Regions from separate parts of the Anaerobacillus sp. CMMVII genome, predicted to be linked through region 3. Evidence: predicted binding sites of a transcription regulator. Region 3 holds the regulator's gene; each other region holds the start of a gene.
What was found. The regulator Rex, encoded in region 3, represses fermentation and respiration genes when NADH is low (regulators of the CRP and FNR family bind a similar motif). The targets are predictions, from matches to a motif close to TTGTGAAATATTTCACAA.
Positions count from the first base shown of each region.

Region 1: the regulator Rex is predicted to act here: its motif matches at 2,204-2,221, upstream of H1D32_RS23665 (TIGR04053 family radical SAM/SPASM domain-containing protein).
Region 2: the regulator Rex is predicted to act here: its motif matches at 1,528-1,545, upstream of H1D32_RS18485 (cytochrome ubiquinol oxidase subunit I).
Region 4: the regulator Rex is predicted to act here: its motif matches at 1,777-1,794, upstream of H1D32_RS24190 (DUF2249 domain-containing protein).

Region 1 covers NZ_JACEHK010000018.1:8,343-11,559, forward strand. Annotated here, with positions in the region: gene H1D32_RS23660 (ATP-binding protein) at 1-276, opposite strand, end outside; gene H1D32_RS23665 (TIGR04053 family radical SAM/SPASM domain-containing protein) at 778-1,929, opposite strand; gene H1D32_RS23670 (UTP--glucose-1-phosphate uridylyltransferase) at 2,448-3,217, opposite strand, start outside.
Region 2 covers NZ_JACEHK010000015.1:245,002-248,218, forward strand. Annotated here, with positions in the region: gene H1D32_RS18470 (CBO0543 family protein) at 133-669, shown strand; gene H1D32_RS18475 (thioredoxin domain-containing protein) at 739-879, shown strand; partial or broken gene H1D32_RS18480 (peroxiredoxin family protein) at 892-1,239, shown strand; gene H1D32_RS18485 (cytochrome ubiquinol oxidase subunit I) at 1,630-3,003, shown strand; gene cydB (cytochrome d ubiquinol oxidase subunit II) at 3,003-3,217, shown strand, end outside.
Region 3 covers NZ_JACEHK010000001.1:324,945-328,161, reverse strand. Annotated here, with positions in the region: gene H1D32_RS01805 (MDR family MFS transporter) at 1-1,345, opposite strand, end outside; gene H1D32_RS01800 (redox-sensing transcriptional repressor Rex) at 1,620-2,255, opposite strand; gene moaC (cyclic pyranopterin monophosphate synthase MoaC) at 2,434-2,928, opposite strand.
Region 4 covers NZ_JACEHK010000018.1:108,564-111,780, forward strand. Annotated here, with positions in the region: partial or broken gene argJ (bifunctional ornithine acetyltransferase/N-acetylglutamate synthase) at 1-506, opposite strand, end outside; gene argC (N-acetyl-gamma-glutamyl-phosphate reductase) at 532-1,548, opposite strand; gene H1D32_RS24190 (DUF2249 domain-containing protein) at 1,856-2,401, shown strand; gene H1D32_RS24195 (heme-copper oxidase family protein) at 2,398-3,217, shown strand, end outside.

The sequences.
Region 1 (3,217 bases), on a different contig from region 3:
CATGATCGATTCATAGGTTAATTGACGAATTTCCTCTTCTCCAAGAAGCGGCACTTCACCTTTTTCGTGAATAAAATATTCCCTAATAACTCGCGCTTTGGTTTCCGCATTATACTTTAATTCATTGGCTAAATTTACGCGTTCAAAATTATTATAAACAATAAATTCCATGTTCACTTTTTGAAGGTTTAGAGTATAGAGAACAATTGAGCAAATCAATACTAAGATTACAAGAATGGTACCAAATCCAACATATAATTTCGTTTTTAATTTCATAGTATTACCTTTCATATGTGCGATTATTTTTACAAAAAATGTATCAGACGCTAAAATTTTACAAGAACTCCTTTGATTCTACTATAATTTTACTACAGTTACTAGCAATTATTACTAAATTTTACTACTCTAGTGAGAATTCATAATTACCTTAATCACGCTATCTCAAACTAAATGAAGTTGCGAATCGCTTTTGGCAACTTCATTTAAAATAGTTAACACTACTAATTTTTAAAACGGTCTTTTCTAAAGGCTCTTTTCTATAACATTGCTCCTGCGGTTACTCGTCGCACAAAAAACTTGTTGCTTTTTAACCTAAAATAATTGGAAAACTTCCTTAGATGAAGATATCACCGAATACAATAGGTAAGAAAAGAGCAGTGCTTACTAATAAGTAGTGATATCTTTCGATTTTTACAAAAGCAACAAACTTTACGAAAACAGCCTTTTAAAAATAAAAAAGAGACTAACCTTTGGATAAAGGAAGTCTCTTTAATAGTACTATAAGGATGTTGTATTTTCTTTCGTGCGCATCGCTTCTGGAATATATACACAGAACGGTTCACTTTCTAAATAGTCACCAGTTACTGCATATGTCCTAGATCTAGAACCACCGCATACAAATTTAAATTCACAAACACCGCATTTACCTTTATAGAGGTCTGGATTACGGAGCTCTTTCAATACTGGAGACTCTCGATAAATTTCTTTCAAAGGCTTCTCTCTGACATTTCCTACTACAATTGGTAGTAAACCACTTGGCATAACATCGCCAGTATGTGAAACGAAAATAAAGCCATTTCCATCGTTTACTCCTTTTGGTGCCCGTTTTAAGCCGTCAATAAGATAAGCTGTATCAGTTATTGAATCTTCATAACGAATATCACCTTTATCTACAAGCTTTTCTCTTGTCTTTTGTTGAATAACGACCCGCCGATAGTGTTGTGCTGCTGTCGTTTTAATATCGTAAGGAGCTGTTTTCCCTAGTTCATAAAGCCAACGAAATACCTTTTCGTGTTCAGCAGGGGTTAAGCAAGCATCCATTTGCCCTCTTCCTGTAGGAACAAGGAGGAAGATATACCACATAACTGCTTTTAACTCCCCAACTAACTCGGCCATTTTCTCAAGTGAATCATAATTATAACGAGAGATAACTGTATTGATTTGCAATGGCATATTTAATTCATTTAAATACTTAATCTTTTCAACTGTTAAATCAAATGATCCTGGAGTTCCTCGAAAATGATCGTGAATTTCTGGTGTTGGACCATCAAGGCTAATCCCCCAGCGGGAAAGACCAACATTTTTTGCTTTTTCCATTGCTTCTTTCGTTACATTGTCAGTAGCACTCGGAGTCATTGATACACGCATACCTTTTTTCACTGCATATTCCGAAAGTTCAAAGAGGTCTTTTCGCATCATACAGTCTCCACCTGTAAATACGAGCATTGGATTATTCATTTCATATATTTCATCAATAAGTTTAATTCCTTCTTCATGGCTCAATTCATTTGGATCTGGTTTCGTTTGTGCGTCAGCTCGACAGTGAACGCATTTTAATTCACAAGCACGTGTAACCTCCCAAATAACAATAAAAGGATCTTGATCGTAATCAATTTGTGCGCCCATTCCCCCTGGATGCCCCATCCCCATTCCTTTTGGATGTCCCCCTGGATGTCCCATTCCTTTTGGATGTTCCATTTTATGCATCTTCATCACCAAACTTTTTTTGTATTTTTTACTACTTGTAAGTATAGCTTTATTTTAAAACGATTAGATGAGAGAAATTTGTAGATTTGTTACAAACTAAGAACAATTAGGTAATCTTTACTGAGTACAACTTCGATTAATACCAAAAATAACTTTGTAAAGTTGTTTTCAAAAGGCCTCTTTATGTTTTTAGATTATTACTATTTGAAATGATTAACTGTGAAAAAAATCACATTTATACGTAGCTAAACCCATTTCTCATCATAAACCCATATGTTATCAAGCTTTTAAGGTTTCGAACATTTTATGAACATTATTTATTACCTCTTTCTGAAAGAACATTGTTTCTCTTGCTACGATTCCTAAATTTCAATCAAGATTTAAATCTATTTACAAATCCTAAAAGTTTTTGGAAATATGAAAAAGGAAATAAAAGCTCCTTAAAGCTCTTATCTCCTCTTTTAGTTACTATATTTTTTTTTCACTCTGTTCATCAGTTTTAAGTAGTCTGTGTCCGATCCAATGTCATAACGGTCGCCTGCAATACACATTCCAATGCAGTTTTCCTCCGCTAGCAAATCCTTAATTGCATCCGTTAATTGTATTTCTCCTCCGACCCCTTGTTCTAATTTTTCTAAGTAAGTAAAAATTGTCGGGTTAAATATATAACGCCCTGTAACAGCCAAGTCAGACGGTGGGGAATTTTCAGGCTTTTCGACGATATCAGTGATTTGATATTGACGTCCTTTCAGTTTTTCCCCTTTGATCACACCATAATTTTTTAACAATTCAGGTTTTACTTTTTGTAGTCCAATGACCGAGGAGTGATGTTCATTGTAGGTCTCGATAAGTTGGGCTAATGCTACCTTTCTTCTACAAAGAAAAATATCATCTGGTAGGATAACGGCAAACGGCTCATTTTTCACAAACAACTTTCCTAATGCAACTGCATCGCCTAGACCCTCAGCATAAGGTTGACGGATATATTGAATGTGGATATTCGGGATTGATGCTTTTTCTAATAGATGGAGCTTATTCGTTTTCTCTAGAAATGTCTCTAGTTCTAATGAGCGATCAAAGTAATCCAATATCATATTTTTGTTTCTGGATACAACAATTAGTATTTCTTCAATTCCTGCATCAACAGCTTCCTCAACAATGTATTGAATTGCAGGTTTCCCTCCTATCGGAAACATTTCTTTAGGAAGAACTTTCGTAATAGGTAAATTTC
Region 2 (3,217 bases), on a different contig from region 3:
GTAAAATATCCTTCACTCGGCATAATTTTTAATCACTTCAGCCCAAATGTAAATTGTACACGTTTCACAGAAATGCAAGATATTTTATTTATTGGAAATAACTAAAATGTAAATATACAAGGGAGTAAACATATGCATATTTTAATCGGATTAATGACAGTGCTAGCTGTTTGGATTCGTCGTGATTATCGCAATTGGAAAGAGTATCATACTACCATGCTTTATATTGCAATTGGAAACCTTATGTATAATTTTTTATGTGCAAACTATTTACTATGGAAATTTAACCCGGACATTTTATCTAACCATACTTTAACAGAAGTTGTTTATACTCTTATTGTTTTTCCAGGAACAGTATTAATGTTTTTAGCGAAGTATCCCAGTACACCAAAACGGATCTTTTTACATTATGTGACTTGGATAAGCGTTTACGTTGGATTTGAAGTTGTGTTTTTAGTTCTTGATAAAATATATTACCAGCATGGTTGGCATTTAGGTTGGTCAGCCCTTTTTGATTGTATTATGTTCCCAATGTTAAGATTATTTTATAAAAAGCCATTAGTGGCGTACGTATTGTCAATCCCTATAGCAGTATTTTTTATTTATTACTTTGACGTACCGGTGCATATCCCGATGGAAGAGAGATTAAATTATATTGCTAATAAATGACTTTCACTCCCCAATTAAGGTAAATTAATGATGGTAAGTTTAAAATATAGAAAAGTGGAGGGGAATGTAATGCCTAAGGCAGATAAGGGACTAAAACCTGGAGCGAAAATTCCGACGTTTACACTTGAGGGTGTTGATGGGAAAACATATAATTCCAAGCACTTGGAAGGGGAACCGTTTTTACTGTATTTTTTAAGGGGGACGTTTTGACCCAATTGTCGCAAGCAGTTAGTTCAACTGCGTGAAAATGTAGCTAAATATAAGGAGTTAGGGGTAAATATATTTGTAATTGCTGGTCAAAATAAAAGTTCTGCAGCAAAGTGGTTAGAGAAAAATCCAATGCCTTTTCCTTTTTTAATTGATGCTGATCGGTCTGTGATTAAACAATTTGATGTGTACAATCCAATTAGTTTTGATGCTTTCCGCCTCGCCCATCCAAGTTTATTTTTAGTTGATAGCGATGGGAAGATCGTGTATAGCTACGTTAGCTCCAACCAATTTGATCGACCAACAGAAAATGCGACATATGAAAAGGTTCATGATTTGTTAGCAAAATCTATAGATGCCTAATACTAATACCTACAAACACGAGTATCTCTTAGGAAGATGCTCGTGTTTTTCTATCGTGAAATTATATTTTTGAGTTTTGTTACAGGTGAATGTTATTTTCCTTCATATATAAATGTGAAGTACTTATGAAGAAACATTCACAAATTAGCCAAAAATTTGACCCCTATTTCGCCTTAATCACTATTACAATTGTATTAAAGTGATAAATATCACACTTAGGGTATAAGTGAATATTATTTTTGAATAGAAATATGATCAGAAGTGAGCATGGGTACTGGATGTTAATGTTTGTGTAATACTGAACAAGTTAGTTGATTTAGTGTTAAATGTTCATTACTGAACAAAGTGTTGAGTAAGTAGAAAAGAATAGGTAGGTGGAGGGGAATAGGTATGTTTGAAATGCTCGATGTTTTAATGTTATCAAGGTTACAGTTTATGTTTACAGTGATCGTTCACTATTTTTTCGTCCCTTTAACGATAGGCTTGGCAGTCTTCATTGCTTTCATGGAGTTCCGGTATTGGAGAACAGGTAATCCCCTATACGATAAAATGGCCCGTTTCTGGACGAAGCTGTTTCTCGTCAATTTTGGTGTAGGGCTTGCTACAGGGATTACGATGGAATTTCAATTTGGAATGAATTGGGCAGGTTACTCCCGATTTGTAGGTGATATCTTTGGTGCGCCACTTGCTGCTGAGGGGGTATTTGCCTTCTTCCTAGAGTCGACGTTTATTGGTTTACTAGTTTTTGGCCGTGATAAGATTTCTAAGGGGATGCGTTTTTTTGCGGCACTAATGATTTCGCTCGGAACAACGATGTCATCATTTTGGATTATTGCCGCCAATTCATGGCAGCACACACCGGCAGGATTTATTATTAACGAGGAAATGAACCGTGCAGAAATGGTCAACTTTGCTGAAGCTATTTTTAATCCGTCAACAATGGTGAGATTTTTCCACGTTCTCCAAGGTGCTTACATTTTATCTGCCTTTTTTGTAATCGCGATTAGCGCTTACTATTTGTTAAGAAAGAAGAATATTCCTCTTGCAAAAAAATCAATGAAATATGCGGTGATTTTTGGATTAGTCTTTTCTGTGACTCAGGCTTTTTCAGGACATTCTCACTCAGTATTAGTAGCTGAGACACAGCCAGCAAAGCTTGCAGCTTATGAAGCCCATTGGGAAACAGAGAGTAATGCACACTTATTACTGTTTGCCATTCCAGACTATGAAAACGAAACGAATAAATTTGAAATAGGCATCCCAGGACTACTAAGCTATCTGACTCACGGAGACCGAAATGAGCCAGTATTAGGTTTAAAAGAGTTTCCCGCAGATGAACGTCCATCAATTTTAGGTAACTTTATAGCATTTCGAGTCATGATTGGTTTAGGAATGATCTTTATTTTCTGGACGATCTATCTAGCTTTCCAAATGCGAAGAGGAACACTTTATGATAATCACTTCGCCCTAAAAACATCATTGCTACTATTGCCAACACCATATCTTGCTAACACAGCAGGCTGGATTGTAGCTGAATGGGGCAGGCAGCCTTGGATTGTTTATGGTGTTTTAAGAACAGCTGATGGTGTTTCCCAATTAAGTACCATGGAGTTAGTATTGTCACTAGGTTTTTTCATTGGGATATACACGTTCCTTTTATACCTGATGATTTATCTGATGGTAAAAGAAGTGAAGAAATTTGATATGGAAAAAGCATTTAGTACTGATAAGGGTCACGAATCAGGAAGGGAGGAAACTGCATAATGGATCTCAATATTATTTGGTTTATCCTGTTAGGTGTTTTAATAATTGGTTATGCCGTTTTAGATGGTTTTGACTTAGGGATAGGGACGCTATTTTTTACGCTTGGAAAAACAAAAGAAGAGAAAAAGACGCTTATAAATTCCATCGGTCCTGTTTGGGACGGGAACGAAGTTTGGTTATTAACTGCAGGTGGTGCTCTTTTCGCAGCCTTTCC
Region 3 (3,217 bases):
TGGCGATTACCCCTAAAAGCAAAAACCCTTCATTAATCGCTTGTAAACTTGCTTCTTCCATTGTCCCGACATTAGGAAATACTTGCACTTTACGAACCTCATAATAGATTGAGATAAAGACGATCCCTAGAGCTGAACTAATTTGCCTTAAGACGTTGTTCATTGCTGATCCTCTAGAAATAAATTTTTCTGGAATGGCATTCATTCCGGCAGTTGTCGCAGGCATGGTTGAGAAGCCTTGACCAATTCCTCGCAGTGCCATGAGTAAGAAAATCATAGCTAAAGAGGTTTCCATTGTTGTAAATCCTAAAGCAATTGTAGGGACAGCGATCATGACTAGACCACTAGTAACAACAAGTAATGGTCCTTTTCGATCGAGAAGTCGGCCTCCAATGGTCATAAATATGCCGGTGAAAAGCGCCGCTGGTAAAAATACTAGGCCTGTGACTACCGGCCCTAACCCGTACACATGTTGAATTAATAAAGGTATTAGAAAGATTCCTCCGAATAACGCTAATGAGGTTGAAATTGAAATCCAGACACTATATGTGTAAGCCTTGTTTTTAAAAATTGATAAATCTAATAATGGCTGCTCTTGATGGTTTTCAATTTTTACGAAGAGATATAGCGAGACTATTCCAATAATTATTAATGTAAGATTTAGAGGTTGTATTAGATGCTCTATTGCTGAAACTCTCCCTAATGCATATAGGATTGCTCCTACTCCCACTGTTACTGAAGCAAATCCCCATTTATCGAAGGTAATTCCTTGGACTCTGTTTGTATTTTTTAAGTACATTGCACCAATCAAAATTCCTAAAGCCCCTGTTGGTACGTTAACTAAAAAGAGCCACTGCCAACTGCCAGATTCAATAATAAATCCACCAATCGTAGGCCCAATCGTAGGCGCCATCATCGCTGCAACGCCCCAGATACCTGTGGCAAGTCCCCGCTCATGTCTTGGAAATACTTCAAAGATAAGTGCCATTGATAATGGCATCATAATTCCACCAGCGATTCCTTGAATGCCCCGGAAAAATATAAGGGAACTAAGGTCCCAAGAAAACGAGCCTAAAATAGAGCCGATGATAAAGATTACTAAACCGCTCAAATAAAGCTTTTTCTTTCCGAATTTATCTCCTAAGTAGCCGGTTAATGGCATGGTTATTCCCATCGTTACCATGAAGATTGTAATTACCCATCCGGTAGCTACCGCATCAGCTTCAAATACCTTCATCAAATGGGGAACTGCCGGATTTAACATGCTGTTGTTTAAAATAATTGTAAAAGTTCCTAATAATACTGCTATCACTACAAGCCATTTTTCAGGAAACAATTTTCTCATCTGTAGAATCCTTTCGTTTTTCGAAATATATTTTTAATCATACCATGAAAAATGAAATTTTAGTATAGAAGGGTTTAATAATCAAGGATTTTTTTACCAGTCATTTATAAAGAAGAAAAAACCCTAACTATCAGATTTACAATACTGAAGGTAAGAGTAATTGGATTGAACGTCTTTGTTATCTCCGTAGCCAAATTGATTCTATAATAAAAAAGGGTTACCACTGTTTAGACATGTGATAACCCTTTCATTGTATTTCGTGCAGGTACGACTCTTACATTGGATAATGCTTAAGAAAATAAATTAATGACTGAAGTTCAACCGATAGATCAATATGATGAACTCGGATGTTCTTTGGTACTGATAGTCTGGCTGGTGTGAAATTCAAAATTCCTTTTATACCACAAGCAACCAAACGATCTGCTACCTTTTGAGCAACGGATGACGGTACAGTTAATATCGCGACTGAAATAGAAGAGTCTAAAACTTTTTCTAAATCATCTAAATGATAAATAGGAACGCTTCCAAGCTCAGTCCCGACTTTATTTTCATCGACATCAAAAGCTAGTTCAATTCTTGTACTATTATTCTTTGAGAAATTGTAATGCAAAAATGCTGTCCCTAAGTTTCCGACACCGATTAGTGCGACATTCGTAACCTCATCCTGGTCTAATGTTTTTCTAAAAAAGGTTAATAGATAATTTACATTGTATCCATACCCCTTTTTCCCAAGTGCACCAAAGTAGGAGAAATCTCGACGAATCGTTGCTGAATCTACTTTTACGGCTTCACTTAATTCCGAAGACGAAACTCTTTGCTTCCCAGACGCTTGTAAATTTTCTAAAAATCGATAATACAAAGGCAACCGTTTTGCCGTTGCTTGAGGAATTTTCGTTTGATCGATATTCATTTTTCTGCCTCCAACCTGTACCTTCAACTAGATAAAGGGCAAAACAAAATCAATGGTTTAGGTGCTCATCCCCACTAATGCAAATCCTCATTTTCTATGTTTCATTGTTTACCAATTCACAAATCCTTGCTAATAACTCCCGGTTTTTCCCCTTTAGTCGGTACAAATGTTAATTGTTTTAGTCTACACTTTTCTCTCTTTTAAAATCTCCGCTTTTTCCACCTGTTTTTTCAACTAAGTATGTAGGTCCAATAACCATTCCTTTATCAACAGCTTTGCACATATCATAAACCGTTAAAGCAACAGCAGAAGCTGCCGTTAAAGCTTCCATTTCAACTCCTGTACTTCCCTTTGTTTTTACTTTTACGTAAATATTAAGCTTGTGATTGTCGTCTTTTGTAGACCAATCAAAGGTAACATCCACGCCTGTTAATGCTAGTGGATGACACATTGGGATCCAATCAGCCGTTCTTTTCGCAGCCATGACTCCTGCAACCTGAGCTACGCCAAGAACATCCCCTTTGCCCATGGATCCTTCTTTAATTTTTGTATAAATTTCTGCACTTACTTCAACACTAGACTTTGCTAAAGCTGTTCGAACCGTCTCATTCTTTTCAGAGATATCGACCATTTTTGCGCGTCCTTGTTCATTAAAATGAGTAAACGATGACATTTCAAATGTCCCCTTTCAATTCATTACAAATATATTGTACACCATTTTGTCAAATTTGTAATCGTTTCATAAATTGTAACGAAAATGAAATAATTCTCTTTTTTTAAGGGCTCTTTTCAAGAGTAATTCAATTTATAATCCATATTTGGTGTCTAAAGCCTTCAAATGTTAGAAAGGCTTCCCCGATAACTTAATATCTCTTCATTACTAGCTGTCTTAATGTTACTATCTTGAGGAAATAGCACTTACCTAATATTATTATCCATTCAACCGACGTTTGTTTTTTGGG
Region 4 (3,217 bases), on a different contig from region 3:
CTTTTATTAATTGTATCTGTAGTTAGAATTGCTTCATTAAAACGTTCTGCTGCATCGAACTTCACTTGGGTAAGTGCTTTTATTTTTTTAATACCATTAACTATTTTATCAATTTGTAGAAACTCACCAATGACTCCGGTTGACGATACAGCTACGTAATGCTCTGGAACCCCAAAAACTTCAGCTGTAGCTTTTCGCATTGTATACGCATCTTCAACCCCTTTTTTTCCAGTACAAGCATTTGCATTCCCACTGTTTACGATAATTGCTTGAAGCTTACCTTCTTGAGCTATACTCTCTTTTGTCACCTTTATCGGAGCAGCCTGCACTTTATTTAATGTGTACACAGCCGCACTACTTGCAGGAACTTCACAGTAGATCACCCCTAAGTCTAAACGATACCGTTTTACACCCGTGTGTAAACCCGCTGCATAAAATCCTTTCGGAGTAATGATACTACCAGCCTCTACAGGACTAGCCGAAAAACTTTTAACGTTGTATCCAATTCCTTCACCTCATTATAATTATTGCTTATGGTAAGATGGGCGGGGCCAAAAGCCCTGTTCCTTCATCAATTCCTAGCATTACATTTAAGTTTTGAACTGCCTGACCTGCAGCTCCTTTCATCAAGTTGTCAATCACTGATACAATTGTTACCCACCCAGTTCGTTCATCGTAGGTGATCCCAATATCACAGTAATTTGAACCATATACTTCCTTAGTAGCTGGATATTCTCCTATGCCCCTTACTCTGACGAATTTGTCTTCTTGATAATGATGCTGATACAATTCGCGTAGTTCCTTTTCAGTTATCATTTGAAGCGGTTTACAATAAATGGTTGCCATAATTCCCCTCGTCATTGGTACTAGATGAGTATTAAATTTAACTGGCCCCAAATTGCTATTTGCCTTTTTAAGCATCTGCTCAATTTCGGGAATATGTTGGTGCTCATTGACTTTGTAAATTTTGAAATTTTCATTTACCTCACAATAGCTCGTAGCCAAGCTCGCATTACGACCTGCACCAGAAACCCCGGATTTCGCATCAATGATGATGGATTCCGTGTCTACTGCAAAATTCTTAAGTAGTGGAAACAACCCCAGAATAGTGGCAGTTGGGTAACAACCTGGATTGGCAATTAATCTAGCATTCTTTATTTCTTGTCGATTTATTTCTGTTAAACCGTAAATTGCCTTTTCTAGTACATGTTTAGGAGCAGCTTTTTTCTTATACCAATTTTCATAAACTGCAGAATCCCTAAAACGTAAATCACCAGATAAATCAATGACTTTTATACCATTTTCAACAAATGCAGGTGATAGTTCCCTAGAAACTCCTGAGGGTGTAGCCATAAAAACTATATCAGTATCTTTGGAAATTTTCTCAATATCAATCGGCTCTAATTTTTGCAAATAACTCGCGCCTATAGTAGCCCCAACCTGTGAAGATGAATGTATTGTATAATTACGAATCAATTTATGTTGGTGGAGAATGCGAACTAATTCTGCTCCTCCATACCCAGTTGCCCCAATTACCGCTGCCTTCATATTTCTCCTCTTTTCTTTGTCACTTCATTTAACGATTTAATGTTGTTTTTAATTATAAGATTGAATAAAAATAAAATCAACTGTATTTTTATATTTTTTTATTTTAGAAAATATATAGGTAAACAGCTGATACATATGGACACTTTCATTTTTCTTTGTATTCTTATTATTCCTTAACTTATTTTTATACATTAACCCATAAAAATTAATATTGATAATGATTATCATTCGTGATAACTGTCACATCTTATTTTATGAAGGCCATTTATAATGAAGCAAGAAGAACAAATAAAAGGAGTTGTGATTAATGTCAGGAAAAGTTGTTGAGTTAGATGTTCGAGAGGATTTAAAAAATAAGCTAGAACCTTTTCAAAAGATAATGAGTGCCGTTAAAAGTTTAGATAAAGGAGATGTTTTTGTCTTACATTCCACGATAAAACCTACACCACTTCTAACGATTATGAAGACAAAAGGATATGCCAATGAGGTTCAGAAGAAAGCTGACGACCATTTCATCACAACATTTAAAAAGAAGAAACGTAGTTTTTTCTTCTGGAAAAAAGATGAAGAAGTGGCTGATCGTCCTCCTTGTTCACAACAAGATAGCCCAATTCTAATTGATGAGACTATATTTTATTTAGATAATCGAGGACTAGAGCCACCTCAACCAATGATTCGTACACTATCTAGATTGAGTTCAATGAAAAATGGAGAAGTTTTAACAATTCGTAATGACCGCCTTCCAGCGTTTTTAATTGAAGAATTAAACCAACTAGGTTATGAGTATTCACCAAAAGAAATGGAAGATGGTTCTGTTGAAGTCACAATTGTAAAGAAAGAGGGTAAGCGATGAATATTCCTACAGGAAGCCTAATCGCAAAAGATCAAACAAGAGCAAGCTTTTACCTTCCATTTTCATTTATGATTACAGCATTTTTGTCTTTGTTTGTATTTTCTATCGTACTCATTGTTGGTGGTTCTCTTTTTACTGGTGCGAATATTCGTACAACATTAGGAATTGGTGCAATGCACTTATTTATCCTTGGATTTACAACGATGTTAGCGATGGGAGCAGTTTATCAACTTGTACCTGTTGTTATTAATGAAAAACTATATAGTATTCGTTTAGGTGTCATTCACTACTTTTTATTTACAACTGGGTCTATCGGTCTATTAATTGGTTTTTTTCAATTTAATAAAAATGTCTTAATCGGTTCTTCGATAATCACAGTTGCTGGTGTCATTATCTTTATTGTAAATATATTTATGACAATATCTAAAGCAAAAGCATTCAATAGCATTTTATTTGCTACAGTAAGTTCTTTTGTCTATTTATTGCTTACAGTAGTTTCAGGACTACTCCTGGCCTTAAACTTTTCGTTTCAAATTTTACCAACTTTACATTCAGCTATATTAGCAGCCCATATATGGTTTGGATTTGTTGGTTGGTTTTTATTTTTAATCGTAGGCTATAGTTTCAAAATGCTTCCAATGTTTTATTTAGCCCACGGTCAACCAATTAACCTGCAAAAATGGATTTTACTAACGTTCCATTTAAGTTTAGTGATAATTTCAGTTAACTTTTTCTTGCAAGCAGGTTTTATCCTAACAATTATTGGATTCTTGTTCTTTTTATTAGGCTTAGGTCTTTATCGTTACCATATCTATC